DNA from 4 places in the Staphylococcus schleiferi genome. Region 1 is predicted to be linked to each of the others. Evidence: riboswitches for the same ligand, from Rfam matches in the RefSeq annotation. Region 1 holds a riboswitch; each other region holds the start of a gene.

Region 1 (3,668 bases):
ATGTTGAATCGCACCGGTTTCAATGCTTTCTAGATATTGATCTGGATCGTATTGAGAGAAATCAATACCGGTATGTCCACTCAATAAAGCAGCTGTTCCTTCATAACTGACCAGTTCGACCAATGCTTGATGTTTTTCTTCAGCTGCTTCTTCAGTTTCTCCAATGATTGGCATAATAAGCGGTAAAAATAACAATGAGTTTTTATCACGCCCGAATTTTTCTGCGCGTGCTCTTACATCCGCGACATAAGCTTTACAAGCATCTAAAGAGTGCTGAGTCGTAAAGACGGCTTCTGCATGTTTTGCTGCAAAATCACGACCCCGTGAAGATGCGCCTGCTTGGAAAATAACAGGTGTTCGTTGCGGTGAAGGATCAACAAGATGAGGACCCGGAACATTGAAAAACTTGCCTTTGTGATGAATTAAGTTGACTTTATCAGGATCAGTATATGTATCACTGTCAATATCTCTGACGATAGCTTGGTCATCCCAACTCTTTTCCCATAATTTGTAAGTGACTTCTAAAAATTCATCCGCACGATCATAGCGTGTTTCTTTTGGCAAGCGCTCTGTGAGACCTAAGTTGACAGCCTCACTTTCTAAATAAGAGGTAACGACATTCCATCCGATGCGTCCTTTAGATAAGTGATCTAGTGTAGAGAGTTGTCGCGCTAATTGATAAGGTTTTGCATATGTTGTCGATACGGTAGGTGCAAAACCGAGGTGCTTCGTAACTGCTGCCATTGCTGAAATCGTTGCAATAGGATCATAAGCAGGAAATTGAACTGCATATTTTGTGGCAGCCCTATGAGAATTTTCATAAACACTATAAGTCCCTAAAACGTCAGCCATAAAAAGGGCATCAAACTTTCCTTTTTCGAGTGTTTGCGCAAGATGCGTCCAATATTCGATATCTCCATGAAGATGCCCTTTATCTTTTTCGTGTTTCCATAAACCTATGGAATGCGGTGATGGAGACTGTTGGACAAAACCGTTTAAATGTATTTGTTTCTTTGACATAAAAAGACCCCCTAAAAAATAAAAACAATACTTCTTTATTGGAAAGATAAGAAGTATTGCCATGTAATCTTATCTTCTAACCGATACGAAGACCGTATCAGTTACTGGAATTGGCACAGTGCCGTAGCCTGTTGCCGAAGCTTCATAGGGCCAGTCCCTCCGCTTCTCTGGATAAGTTTTATATGAATTTTCTGAAAATAATATATTTTGCATTTTAGTGGGTGTCTTTTAAAAAGTCAACTATACTTATCAAATTACTAATAATATTAAATATTAAAGATTGTAAAAACTGAAATAGAAGTTAAAGCATTCATACTTAAATTTGAAATGAATTGTGTATAGGAGGGTTTTAAAGAAACTGTATTGCATTTTAAAATAAGGTAAATATATAGTAAAAATAATATTAAGCGATTAAACATAAAGAAAAATTTATTACACTTAGGAATTAAAATAAACCATTTACGCAAAAAGTAACAAATTTTTAGAAAGAGGTATTACAATAAAAATGTAATCAAATAAAAGGAGATGAAAGAAATGGCTGACATTTTCGGTTTTATCAAAAAAGTATTTGACTTATTAAGTAGCATCCTTGTACACGGTGAACCAAGAAACTAAACGATTGAGGCTGAGGCAGAAAAAATTGTCTCAGCTTTTTTATTTTAAATAGATAAAAATGTTCTTGTATATGCTTTGAAATAATAATGTATATAAAGTTAGGTTCATTCACTCAATGTGCTTCCTTAAAATTTATCATTTTTTCAGACATTAATACTTCGGATTTATAAAGCTTTTAATGTGTAAAATAATCATAGTGGACAATAAAATCATTAAATATTTTTGCAAAGTATTATGTTCGTGGTAAACTCTATATTGTCCAGTCATAGCTCAATGATGGGGAGATGTTCACTTTCTCTTATTGAACAGTGGCCGAATACCAAGTTTTAGATTGAGACAGGTTTATCATAACTGCAATCGATGATGTCTAAATCTGGAACTTGTCTAATGATTATAAGAGGAGTAAAACGAGAGTGAATAAAAAAAATAAATCATTATTAGTGAACGTATTCGTTTGTTTTGTTGCATTAGTCATATTAATAGGCAGTTTGAGTTTATACCGTTATTTTAAAAAGCAGCATGAACAAGAGCTGACAAATTTTCAAGCGAGTCAGCAAGAGAAAAAGAAAAATAGCATTGAGAATATGGATCATATTCCTCGCTTAAAAACGGTACTTGATCAAAAGAATCTGAATTATACCCAAATTGACCAGTATTTAAAAAATGTGCAATTTAACGGTTCTATCGCTGTTTTCGAAAATGGTAAGTTAAAGATGAACAAAGGCTATGGATTTCAAGATTTAGAGAACGGGAAACCGAATAATCCTAATACCCTTTACTTGATTGGTTCAGCTCAAAAGTTTTTAACAGGAATGATGGTTAAAAAACTCGAATTAGACGACAAAATTAATATTAACGATGACGTGGATCAATATTTACCTCATTTTGAAACGACACCGAAAATTACGTTGAAAGACTTGATGTTACATCGTAGTGGTCTTTACAAGTACAAAGGTTCTAAAGATATTCTAAATTTAGATGAGGCTGTCGATTCGATTCAAAAAAGAGGTGTAGATCCGAAGCATTATTACAAACACTTCTATAATGATGCAAACTACCTCGTGCTCGCAAAAGTGATTGAAGAAGTGACACATCATACTTATGCCGAAAATTACTATAAATATTTCGGTAATCCTTTCCAACTTAAACATAGTGCATTTTACAATGATGTACGTTATAAAGAAGATATGGCGAAAGGCTATCAATTAAATAAAAATGCACCTGTATTTAAACCACCTATGTTTTTGAATCAATATTATGGGGCAGGCAATTTATATATGTCAGTACATGACATGGGAGTGCTCGTTAGAAAGCTTCAAATGAATAAAGTTTTCCCATCAAAAGATACAAAGCCGTATCTTCATGAGTTAATGACAACCCGATATCCTGAAAAATATCGCTACGGTTTTTACACTTATCCTGACCATAATCGTATTAATGGTATTTTTTACGGACAAACTTTCACGTCGTATTTTAATGACCGTTATATCGTTGTTTTAGCGACGAATTATGAAAACCCTAAACCTAACTTAAACGAATCTAAAATTAAACACATTTATTATAATATTTTAAAACAGCATAAAGTGACAAATCATCCTGGTTTAACCGTAGCTACAAACGAATAACTAAAAGAAGCATGAATGAGAGTATGAAATTAAAAGAATTTCTGTCTCATTCATGCTTTTTCTATTTTTAATGCGCACTATCAATAATGATTTCGTGTAATGCTTTTGATATGAATGATTCAAGTTTGGCTTTGAAAATGTGGTCATGATGTGTACTGAGGAAAAAAGTATATATTGTGATTGTAAGGGGAGTCAAATATGCTTACGGACTAACATGTGTAGTAAATCAGCCAATGTTCCTCGATATAATGATCATCGATTTTTCTAGCTTTTTCTTCTAGGCCTAAAAATTCGAAACCAATTTTGTCAAAGAATACTTTAGCTGTAATATTATTTGATGCAACAGATACCATAATATTTTCTATGCCATGATTTTTGGCATATTGAATAAAGGCATCGATTAATTGA
Region 2 (3,668 bases), 970 kb from region 1:
GCTTATCATGCGAGACAGAAATCTATTTGATTTCGTTGTCTCGCCCCGGCAAGGATGACTAGAGCTGGACAAGCTACTAAAGCGTAGGACAGCTCAGTCAGCTACTGCGCTTTCTACTTTTTCGTACACTTATCATGCGAGACAGAAATCTATTTGATTTCGTTGTCTCGCCCCGGCAAGGATGACTAGATCTGGACAAGCTACCAAAGCGTAGGACAGCTCAGTCAGCTACTGCGCTTTCTACTTTTTCGTACACTGATCATGCGAGACAGAAATCCTATGTTATTTGGTATTTCTAAAAATTTTTGATTCCAATTCAACTAGCCATTTTGATCATTGAATCCTCTAAAAACAGTCAAAAAAAGAGGTCAAGACATCAATCTGTCTTAACCTCTAAATATTAAATGCTTCATCAAATGACAATAGACAACTTAATTAAAAGATTCAATTTCATCCATAATACTTTGAAGCGCATTAACATCATATTGAATACGACCATGGAAAACAAATTTGTTAAAGAACTCATTCAACTGTTCTGGACCTACTAACACTTTTGTTGTTCCTTGTGTTGCAAAGCTTGAAATCGTTACATCGCCTTCACGTTTTGGATTAAAATATAAAATCGTAGTTGGCGTATATTTTAAATCCAATTGACGTTGCAATTGTGTCGCAACTTGCTCAATATGATTGATTTGTTTTGTATAATCTTTGATTGAAAGTGCATTTTGTTCACCATCTTGTTGGTCCAGCACAACCATTTGTGGTGTTGATGGATCTAAATCTAATGTTTTGAAAACTTGCTCTAACATTGGATTTTCTGAAAATTGATTTTGACTTACGCCTTGATATACATGACCTTTTAAAAGTTCAGAATCAATAATATAAAGGCCTGTACGTGTCAAAACGAGATGACTAATACGTGTAATATCCTCTAAATCATTAGTGGGTAAAAAGATATTGGCCATGATATGCATATCTTCTGGTCGAATACGTTTTTCTTTGACTAATCTTTCACGTATTCCAAGTAAACGCATATCTGTCACATATTCACTACTATTTTTTGAAAATAATTTTAATGCATCAATTTCTCTATTTTTTGAAGAAAGCATTGTTTCATATTCTTCTTTATGTTGCGTGTCCGCTTTTTTCTTTTCAATTCGAACTTTTTCAAGCTCTTCTTCATGCTCATGAGTCAGTTGATCTTGCTTCGTTTGATATTGACTTGCGTAACTTTCTTTCGCTTTCTTTTTACTTTTGAGCGCTATCAAAAACAAAATAAAGAATAATGCTGCAATTACAATAGCAGCAATGAGGCCTATTTCGATTGGACCAAATTGTGTCATTTGCAATACCTTCCTTTTATCTACATTTCTACAGTTATTTCTATTATATTAAATAACTATAAAATTAGCGATAGTTAAAGCAATAAAATTTATTGTAAAGCAGAAACCGCTTCTTTTAATAATTCAATTTTATCTGTTTTTTCCCAAGGTAATTGCACATCATTTCGACCAAAGTGACCATATGCGGCTGTTTGTTTATAGATTGGGCGTTGTAAATCAAGCATTTTAATAATTCCAGCAGGTCTTAAATCAAAGTGATCACGTACGGCTTGAATTAAAGTATCCTCACTGACTTTTCCTGTGCCAAATGTATCGATAGCGATAGAAACGGGCTGAGCGACACCAATAGCGTAGGCAAGTTGCACTTCACATTTATCCGCAAGTTGTGCAGCTACAATGTTTTTTGCGACATAGCGCGCTGCGTAGGCTGCAGAACGGTCGACTTTTGTAGGATCTTTTCCTGAAAAAGCACCCCCACCATGACGGGCATAACCACCGTAAGTATCCACAATAATTTTACGGCCAGTTAAGCCTGCGTCACCTTGTGGACCACCAATGACAAAACGCCCTGTTGGATTAATGAAAAATTTAGTCTCTTCATCTAATAAGCTTGGGTCTACTGTTGGATAAATAACATACTCTTTAATGTCATTTTGGATTTTTTCTAATTCAATTTCTTCGTGATGTTGTGAAGATACAACAATTGTATCAATACGTTTGGGTTGATTTTGTTCATCATATTCAACCGTCACTTGGACTTTACCGTCTGGTCGTAAATAATCTAAAGTTCCATTTTTACGGACTTCTGATAAACGTTTCGATAATTTATGTGACAGGTCAATTGGTAATGGCATGAGTGTATCTGTTTCATTTGTCGCAAAACCGAACATCAAGCCTTGATCGCCAGCACCTGTATTTAACTCTTCGTCATTCATTTCATCACGATATTCTAAAGCGCGATCGACACCTTGTGCAATATCAGGTGATTGTTCATCTATCGCTGTTAAAACAGACATTGTTTTATAGTCGTAACCATACTTCGCACGTGTATAGCCAATCTCTTTAACTGTTTCGCGTACGACTTTTGGAATATCTACATAAGTGGAAGTAGAAATCTCACCCGCGATTAAGGCCATACCTGTCGTCACTGTCGTCTCACAAGCGACACGTGCATTTTTATCTCCTTTCAAAATTTCATCCAAAATTGCATCAGAAATCTGGTCTGCAATTTTATCAGGATGACCTTCTGTTACTGATTCTGAAGTAAATAAGCGTCTGTTGTATGTCATAATAAACTCCTTTATATAATGGATTACGAACATTCTCTCTCTGAGCTCAATAAAAAAAGAGCCTTTCAACACTATAAAATAGAGTGAAGGCTCTAACGTCCATTCGCTCTTATCGTTCAGACCATATTTGTCTGCAAACGGTTTGGCACCTTTCTTCGTTAAAAGAGGTTGCTGGGTTTCATTGGGTCCATGTCCCTCCACCACTCAGGATAAGAGAATCCGTTAGCACTATATTACATAACTTTTATCAGTCTGTCAATTTCGTACTTATGCACAAATCACTTCTAAAAACCTTTCCTATCTATAAGGTTGATGTTGAATACATCGATATTCATGTAAGAAGCCACTAAAAAAATGATAAATTTGAGTGAACCATTGAAACTTTCGATGAATTTAACGCTGAAGTCATAGTCATAATACGTAAAAATAAATATTTAATCTAAAATCTGTTATTTCCCCTTAAATATAGTAGGGATTATTTCTCTAATATGTTATACTCTTAAATTGTAAAGGCTTACATTCAACAAAATTCGGAGGGGATTAGATCATGTCATTCAATACTAGTGCGTTAGAGGCATTAATCGATAAGCCAAGTTCACATTTTCAACTTACAACAACCGAACTTTATAACAAAATCTTAAAGCGTGATGAAGCAGAGTTAACAGAACTCGGTGCCATCAATGCGAAAACGGGTGAATACACGGGGCGCTCACCTAAAGATAAATTTATTGTAGACAATCCACAGGTAAAAGACGATATCGATTGGGGGTCAATCAATCAACCGATTTCTGAAGAAAAATTTCTCAATCTCTACCATAAAGTTATTGATTACTTAAATGACAAAGAAGAATTGTTTGTTTTTAATGGCTATGCAGGAAGTGATTCAAATTCACAACTTAAACTGACAGTAGTTAATGAATTCGCATGGCATAATTTATTTGCACAAAATATGTTTATTAAACCAACTTCTAAAGAAGAAGCTTCAAAAATCAAAGCAGATTTTACATTAATTTCTGCACCTCACTTTAAGGCAGAC
Region 3 (3,668 bases), 1.3 Mb from region 1:
GTGCTTTTTCTACACGGGCAATCGCTTCGTTTAATTCTTGCTCGTTATAACATATCATCACGCCATAGCCTCCAGCAGTAGGTAAATCATCCCCAGGCTTTATTACAACTGGAAGTGACCAAGATTGAATGGCTGACTTAAAATTTTCATATGTTACGATTTCGCGTTTTGGTAAAAACTGATTCTGAGTCCATTTTGGAATTAATGACTTATTATTCAACTCAACAAATAATTTTTTATCCATAGCATAGTGTGCTGCATCAACAATCGAGTCGTCATGAACATATTGAAAATAAATCTGACGTTCTTCGACAGTTGCCAAATGTTTCAGTGCACCTTCATAACTCTCTTGGTCTCTAAATGTGATGACATTATCCGGTATGGATCGTCCAATCATTTGAAAAAGCTGTGCTAATTTATGTGTCACACTCGCTTCATGAACGATGACTGGTAAATTGGCAATCAACAACTCTCTCCCAGTTAAAAAGTTGGATTGATGTTCATCTGGTTCTAACCAAGGATTGGAAACATAAGAAGGTCTAGAAGTATAGACCACGTTTGTTTCATAAATATCACCCATTGTTAAGCGGGGTGCGTGATTATTTTGTACCGTCATTTATAACTTCTCCCTTTTAATTTGATGCTCCTTTTGAATTGTAGCTAAGAGATCTCTATCTTGAATTAATGTAGCCCCCATTAATGCAATGATCTTTGCACCTCTTATCAGTGCTTTATCCCCCATTGGACTTGCAGCAGCTTCTCTAAATCGATGGGTATGCCCCACCAAGCTTCTTGGCCCAATTTTGACATGTGGGTGTATCGTTGGTACAACATGGCTGACATTCCCCGTGTCCGTTGAACCATACCCAAAATCATCATGACTTACCTCTTCCCCTAGTTCTGTTGCATATTGTTCAAATAACAAATCGAGTTCTGGTGATTTCACAAACTCATTGACGCCATTTTGAATAGGCTCAAACTCAAAATCACAACTCATTTGTATCGCTGCCCCCTTAGCGATATCATGAACACGTCCAGTGAGAACATCCAATTCCTTTCGTGTCGTCGCACGCGTATAAAAACGTGCATGTGTGAAATCTGGAATGATATTCGCGGCCTTGCCACCATCTAAAATTACGCCATGTACGCGCTCAGTCTTTTTAATATGCTGACGAATTTGTGCAACACCATTAAAAAAACTAATCATCGCATCTAAAGCGTTACGTGCTTCATAAGCATTCTCTGAAGCATGCGCACTTTTACCATAAAATTTAATATCTAGTACATCTACCGCAAGTGTGTGATTGGTTGGATATGTTTCATTACCTGGATGTACCATTAACGCAACATCTACATCGTCAAATATGCCTTCTTTAACATAACTCGCTTTGGCACTTCCATTTTCTCCGCCTTCTTCAGCTGGGCAACCGAAGATGACGACTTTCCCACCGATTTCTTCGACGACCTGCTTAAGTGCTGTACCTGCTAAGACACTCGCTGTACCGATAATGTTATGACCACAGGCATGACCTAATCCTGGAAGTGCATCATATTCAGCAAGATAGCTGATTGTAGGCCCTTCCTTTGCCGATTCATAAGTGGCTATAAATCCAGTTGAATGACCTGCAATGTCGCGCTCAACTTCGAAACCACACTCAATTAAATGATCAATGAGCAATCTCGAAGCAAATAACTCTTCATTTCCAATCTCAGGTCTTTCATGAATTTGATGACTCATATCAATGTATTTCAATCTGTTGTTATCTATATAATCTAAAATCCGTTGTCTCACTGATACCAAATTAAAACTCCTTCCAAACAAAAAAGTTATCATCCTATACTATCAACACATATGTTTTCAAGTGTGGTTGATGTACGCCGGTGATAACATCTTTGTCGTTTTTATCTTTCAGCCCATTATAGACTGTTGGATTTAGCACCTTTATCGCTTTACGATGAGGTTGCAGGGCTTCGTAGGGCCAATTCCCTCCACCACTCTTGATAAATATTTATTAAATTTGTACTTATTTTATCGGATTTAGGACAATTTGTCATGTATTTTTTACAGATAAATCAAAAATTTCTATCTTATTTTTTGTATAACTGAGTAATTAGCTCAGTTTTTTTACTTTCAATCATCCTAATTTGTGTTAAAATGAAATTACACATGAAGGAGGTTTGTACAAATGCCAAAAATGAACGTTGAAAGTTTTAACTTGGATCACACTAAAGTGGTTGCGCCTTATATTCGCTTGGCTGGTAAAATGAAAGGAATTAACGGAGATGAAATTTATAAATATGACATTCGTTTCAAGCAGCCAAATAAAGCGCACATGGACATGCCTGGATTGCATTCTCTAGAGCATTTGATGGCTGAGAATATTAGAAACCATACAGATAAAGTGGTTGATTTAAGTCCGATGGGTTGCCAAACTGGTTTTTATGTTTCTTTTATCAATCATGATGATTATGACGATGTATTAAATATTATTGAAAAAACAATACAAGATGTACTTGAGGCAAAAGAAGTTCCTGCTTGCAATGAATTACAATGTGGTTGGGCTGCTTCACATTCTTTAGAGGGCGCTCAAGCAATTGCACAATCATTTTTAGATAAACGTGACCAATGGCATGATGTTTTTGGAACAGGTGCACACGTATAAATATAAAGTCACGTTTTAAAATAGAATGACGATATGAAAATAATGATAAATCGCTTTGACTGAACAAAAGGCATTCCAAATTGTGTGTGATACACAACTTGAAATGCCTTTTTAAAGTTTACAATTATAATTTTTTAATGAGATACATGAAAAGGAATTGAAGCGGTAGTCTACCGTATCTTGCCGTGTCTGATAATTCTTTATCACCAAGCGGCAATCGACGTCGTGCCATATAAATATTTGCTGGAAAAACAGATAATAAGAAATAGTTAATCCAACGTTTCAATGCATCAGATGGACGCGCCAAAAGTAGCTTTATGCCTATCCATATTTCACATACGCCTGTAACTAGCACAGCAGCCTTTTTGAATGGTAAATAATGAGGTACAATATTTCTGAATCGACGTTCTCTCGTAAAATGTAAAACACCAATAATCAAAAATCCAATACCTATTAAAATGCGACCTACTTTTTTCATCTCAACACCCTTTATTCAGTAATGATAGTATGAATTAATTTCGGCTGTGATGCTTGTTCTAAGATTGTAATATTATCATACAATTTTTCTTTTACTGCTTCAACATCCTGTGTATTCGCATGAATCGTTAATAGAGATTCTCCTTCTTCGACACGGTCACCTATTTTTTTATTCAAAACGAGTCCTACAGCAAGATCAATCTCATCTTCTTTCGTTTGGCGTCCTGCCCCTAACATCATAGATGCAATACCAATTTCATTTGCAATCATTTCTGCAACAACACCAGATTGTTTTGCAGGTAATTCGAATTGATATTGTGCTGTTGGCAATTGTGATGGATCATCAACGATAGTTGCGTCGCCACCTTGATTACTTAAAAATGTTTTGAATTTCTCTAAGGCTTTACCATTTTCAATGACTTCTTTTAACATTTCGCGTGCTTCTTCTAAATTGCTCGCTTTTTGAGCTAATACCACCATTTGTGAACCGAGTGTCAAAACAAGTTCGGTTAAATCTTCTGGTCCTTC
Region 4 (3,668 bases), 810 kb from region 1:
AAAAGAACTTACTGGTTTAATGACAAAAGATCCTACAATAGTAAATGAAAATGCAAACAAGGATAGTGAAACGTTTTCAACAATGCGTGATTTGACTGCAGGGGTAGTCTCAAAATCGTACGCTTTAGATTATTTACTGCCAAAACACGTGGCAGAGGCACATCGAAAAGGGGAAATACACTTTCATGATTTAGATTATCACCCATTTCAGCCGTTAACAAATTGTTGTTTAATCGATGCTAAAGGGATGTTGGCGCAAGGCTTTCAAATTGGCAATGCGCAAGTCACATCTCCTAAATCGATACAAACAGCAGCGGCACAACTCGTTCAAATTATTGCGAATGTATCGAGCAGCCAATACGGGGGTTGCACAATTGATCGAGTAGATGAATTATTAAGTACATATGCGAAATATAACGAACAAAAACATCGTGATATTGCGCAACAATTTGTAGACGAAGCGCATATTGAAACTTATGTCGATCAACGTGTGACACAAGATATTAGTGATGCGATTGAAAGTCTAGAATATGAAATCAATACATTATATACATCTAACGGACAGACCCCTTTTGTGACTTTAGGCTTTGGCCTTGGTACGGACGAACTCAGTCGCAAAGTCCAAACAGCAATTTTAAAAACACGGATTAAAGGGTTAGGTAAAGATCGAATCACAGCCATCTTCCCAAAACTCGTCTTTTCAATAAAAAAAGGAACGAATTTGGCACCATCAGATCCAAACTATGATATTAAGCAACTAGCTTTAAAATGCTCTATGAAACGCATGTATCCAGATATTTTAAATTACGATAAAACGGTAGAGTTGCTTGGTGATTTTAAAGCACCTATGGGTTGTCGCTCATTTTTACCGGCTTGGCAAAATGAAAATGGTGAATATGAAAATAGTGGCCGCTGTAATTTAGGTGTCGTCACTTTAAATGTGCCACGTATTGCGATTGAATCAGAAGGCGATATTGAACGTTTTTGGATTTTATTTGATGAACGGATGCAAGTGCTACATGATGCATTGGCTTATCGTATTGAACGTGTGAAAGAAGCCGTGCCAAATAATGCGCCAATTTTATACAAACGCGGTGCTTTTAAATATCGTCTTGATGAAAACGATTCAGTGGATGCTTTGTTTAATAAGCAACGTGCGACTGTCTCTATGGGATACATTGGACTTTATGAAGCAGCAACAGTGTTCTTTGGACCTAACTGGGAAACTAACGCAAATGCGAAAGCTTTTACACTTGAAATTTTAAAACGGATGCAAGCATATCAATATAGTTGGACTGAAATGCATGACATTTGGTTTAGTATTTATAGCACACCAAGTGAGTCTTTGACAGATCGCTTTTGCCGTTTAGACTACGAGGCGTTTGGTTCGATTCCTGATATTACAGATAAAGGTTATTATCAAAACTCATTTCATTATGATGTGCGGAAAGACGTGACACCGTTCGAAAAATTAGATTTTGAAAAAGATTATCCGCATTTTGCAAGCGGTGGCTATATTCATTATTGTGAATATCCTAAATTAGACCATAATGTGAAAGCGCTTGAAGCGGTGTGGGATTATTCATATGATCGCGTGAGCTATTTAGGTACAAATATCCCAATCGATCGTTGTTATGACTGTGGTTTCGAGGGAGACTTTGAAACAACTGAAAAAGGTTATAGTTGCCCACATTGCGGAAACCATAACCCTGAAACGGTTGATGTTGTTAAACGGACATGCGGTTATTTAGGTAACCCTGTACAACGACCAATGATTGAAGGGCGTCATAAAGAAATGTGCGCGCGCGTGAAACATATGAAAGCGAATCCCTCATGATTGCACAAAAAATAAAAAAAGGTGCAGGTTATATTGCTAAAATCGAATACCAAAGCTTCGTCGATGGAGAAGGTGTACGTTGTAGTGTCTATGTTTCAGGTTGCCCGTTTTTATGCGAAGGTTGTTACAATGTGGCAGCCCAAAATTTTCGATATGGTGAACGGGCAACGGAAACATTGATATCGGAAGTGTTAGATGCGTGTGCGCCGGAATATATTTCAGGATTAAGCATTTTAGGGGGCGAACCTTTTTGTAATTTAGATATCGTTATACCATTAGTACGTGCTTTTCGAAAACGCTACGGTAGCCGGAAATCAATTTGGGTTTGGACAGGCTTTTTATTTGAGTACTTATGGTTTGCACATGATGAACGGACTGCGTTATTAAAACAGATTGATGTCATTGTAGACGGGATGTTCATTCAAAAATTATATCAACCTAATTTGCCCTATAAAGGGTCATTAAATCAACGTGTCATTGACGTCCATCAATTTATTAAAACCGAGATGATTAGTCAGTCGATTTACATCGAATAAACGGACTGCGTGTTGATACTCACAAATGTGATTTTTTCAAATTTTTGCAATTTGTAAGAAAATTCGGATTTGTATATTGACATCGTTAAGGATGTTAGATAGACTTGTTGTATCATTAAAAGCCAATAAAACACCCGCACGGTTATTGTATTGGCCGTTCTATTTGCGCGATACATCTTGCATTTTAACAATTGAATCATACTTATCAAGATTGGTGGAGGGACAGGCCCTTTGAAACCAGGCAACCTATTCAGTTAGGTGCTAATTCCTGCAGGTGATTTAACCTGAGAGATAAGTCTTCTAGTAAAAGTCTATCTTTATCAGGTAGGCTTTTATTTTTTTATTAATAGGGGGAATGTCAAATGACAAGTGATTTTAAATTTGAAACGTTGCAATTGCACTCAGGACAAGAAGTCGATGAAAGTAGCCATTCACGTGCTTTACCGATCTATCAAACAACATCTTTTACTTTTGATGATACGGCACATGCGGCGAATTTATTCGGCTTAGATGAACTTGGGAATATTTATACACGCCTGATGAATCCTACGACGAACGTACTTGAAACACGTGTGGCTGAACTTGAAGGGGGTGTCGCTGGTGTAGCGGTTGCTTCAGGTATGGCAGCTATCACATATGCGATTCAAGCTGTTGCACAGAAAGGCGATCATATCGTAGCCAGTTCTACATTATATGGTGGGACACATACACTTTTCACACATACGTTACCTAAATATGGGATTGATGTCACATTAGTAGATACGAAAGATGTCAGCAATATAGAAAATGCGCTTCAAGAGAATACGAAGGCATTATTTGTAGAAACGATTGGGAATCCAGAAGGTAATGTCGAGGATTTCGATGCACTTGCAGCAATTACAAAAGCGCAAGGTATACCACTTATTGTTGATAATACATTTGCGACACCTTATCTTTTACGTCCGATTGAATATGGCGCGAATATTGTTGTTCACTCTGCGACCAAATTTATTGGTGGGCACGGAACATCGATGGGTGGTGTCATTGTTGATGCAGGTAACTTTAACTGGGATAATGGCAAGTTTCCAGGATTAAGTGAACCCGATCCATCTTATCACGGTTTAGTGTTCAGTGAAAAATTTGGAGAAGCCGCACTTGCTTTTAAAATTCGTACAACAATTTTAAGAGATACAGGGGCAGCGATTTCACCATTCAATGCATTTTTACTAACGCAAGGCTTAGAGACACTTTCATTACGATTAGAACGACATGTCGAAAATGCTGAAAAAGTTGCACAATGTCTTGAAAAGCATGAT

The links. Region 1 has a riboswitch for S-adenosylmethionine ahead of MUA40_RS09625 (LLM class flavin-dependent oxidoreductase). Riboswitches for the same ligand answer to the same signal wherever they lie in the genome.
Region 2: another riboswitch for S-adenosylmethionine. It lies ahead of metK (methionine adenosyltransferase); the one in region 1 lies ahead of MUA40_RS09625 (LLM class flavin-dependent oxidoreductase).
Region 3: another riboswitch for S-adenosylmethionine. It lies ahead of MUA40_RS03480 (M20 family metallopeptidase); the one in region 1 lies ahead of MUA40_RS09625 (LLM class flavin-dependent oxidoreductase).
Region 4: another riboswitch for S-adenosylmethionine. It lies ahead of MUA40_RS01345 (O-acetylhomoserine aminocarboxypropyltransferase/cysteine synthase family protein); the one in region 1 lies ahead of MUA40_RS09625 (LLM class flavin-dependent oxidoreductase).

The regions. Positions count from the first base shown of each region.
Region 1 is NZ_CP094712.1:2,032,214-2,035,881, reverse strand. It holds gene MUA40_RS09625 (LLM class flavin-dependent oxidoreductase) at 1-1,020, opposite strand, end outside; SAM riboswitch class I at 1,087-1,198, opposite strand; gene MUA40_RS09620 (serine hydrolase domain-containing protein) at 2,049-3,260, shown strand; gene MUA40_RS09615 (GNAT family N-acetyltransferase) at 3,470-3,668, opposite strand, start outside.
Region 2 is NZ_CP094712.1:1,060,969-1,064,636, reverse strand. It holds gene MUA40_RS04980 (nuclease-related domain-containing protein) at 432-1,343, opposite strand; gene metK (methionine adenosyltransferase) at 1,433-2,632, opposite strand; SAM riboswitch class I at 2,739-2,848, opposite strand; gene pckA (phosphoenolpyruvate carboxykinase (ATP)) at 3,180-3,668, shown strand, end outside.
Region 3 is NZ_CP094712.1:781,889-785,556, reverse strand. It holds gene ldmS (L-aspartate--L-methionine ligase LdmS) at 1-616, opposite strand, end outside; gene MUA40_RS03480 (M20 family metallopeptidase) at 617-1,834, opposite strand; SAM riboswitch class I at 1,900-2,008, opposite strand; gene MUA40_RS03475 (S-ribosylhomocysteine lyase) at 2,187-2,663, shown strand; gene MUA40_RS03470 (DoxX family protein) at 2,788-3,141, opposite strand; gene MUA40_RS03465 (pyrimidine-nucleoside phosphorylase) at 3,153-3,668, opposite strand, start outside.
Region 4 is NZ_CP094712.1:326,482-330,149, forward strand. It holds gene nrdD (anaerobic ribonucleoside-triphosphate reductase) at 1-1,837, shown strand, start outside; gene nrdG (anaerobic ribonucleoside-triphosphate reductase activating protein) at 1,834-2,373, shown strand; SAM riboswitch class I at 2,573-2,671, shown strand; gene MUA40_RS01345 (O-acetylhomoserine aminocarboxypropyltransferase/cysteine synthase family protein) at 2,736-3,668, shown strand, end outside.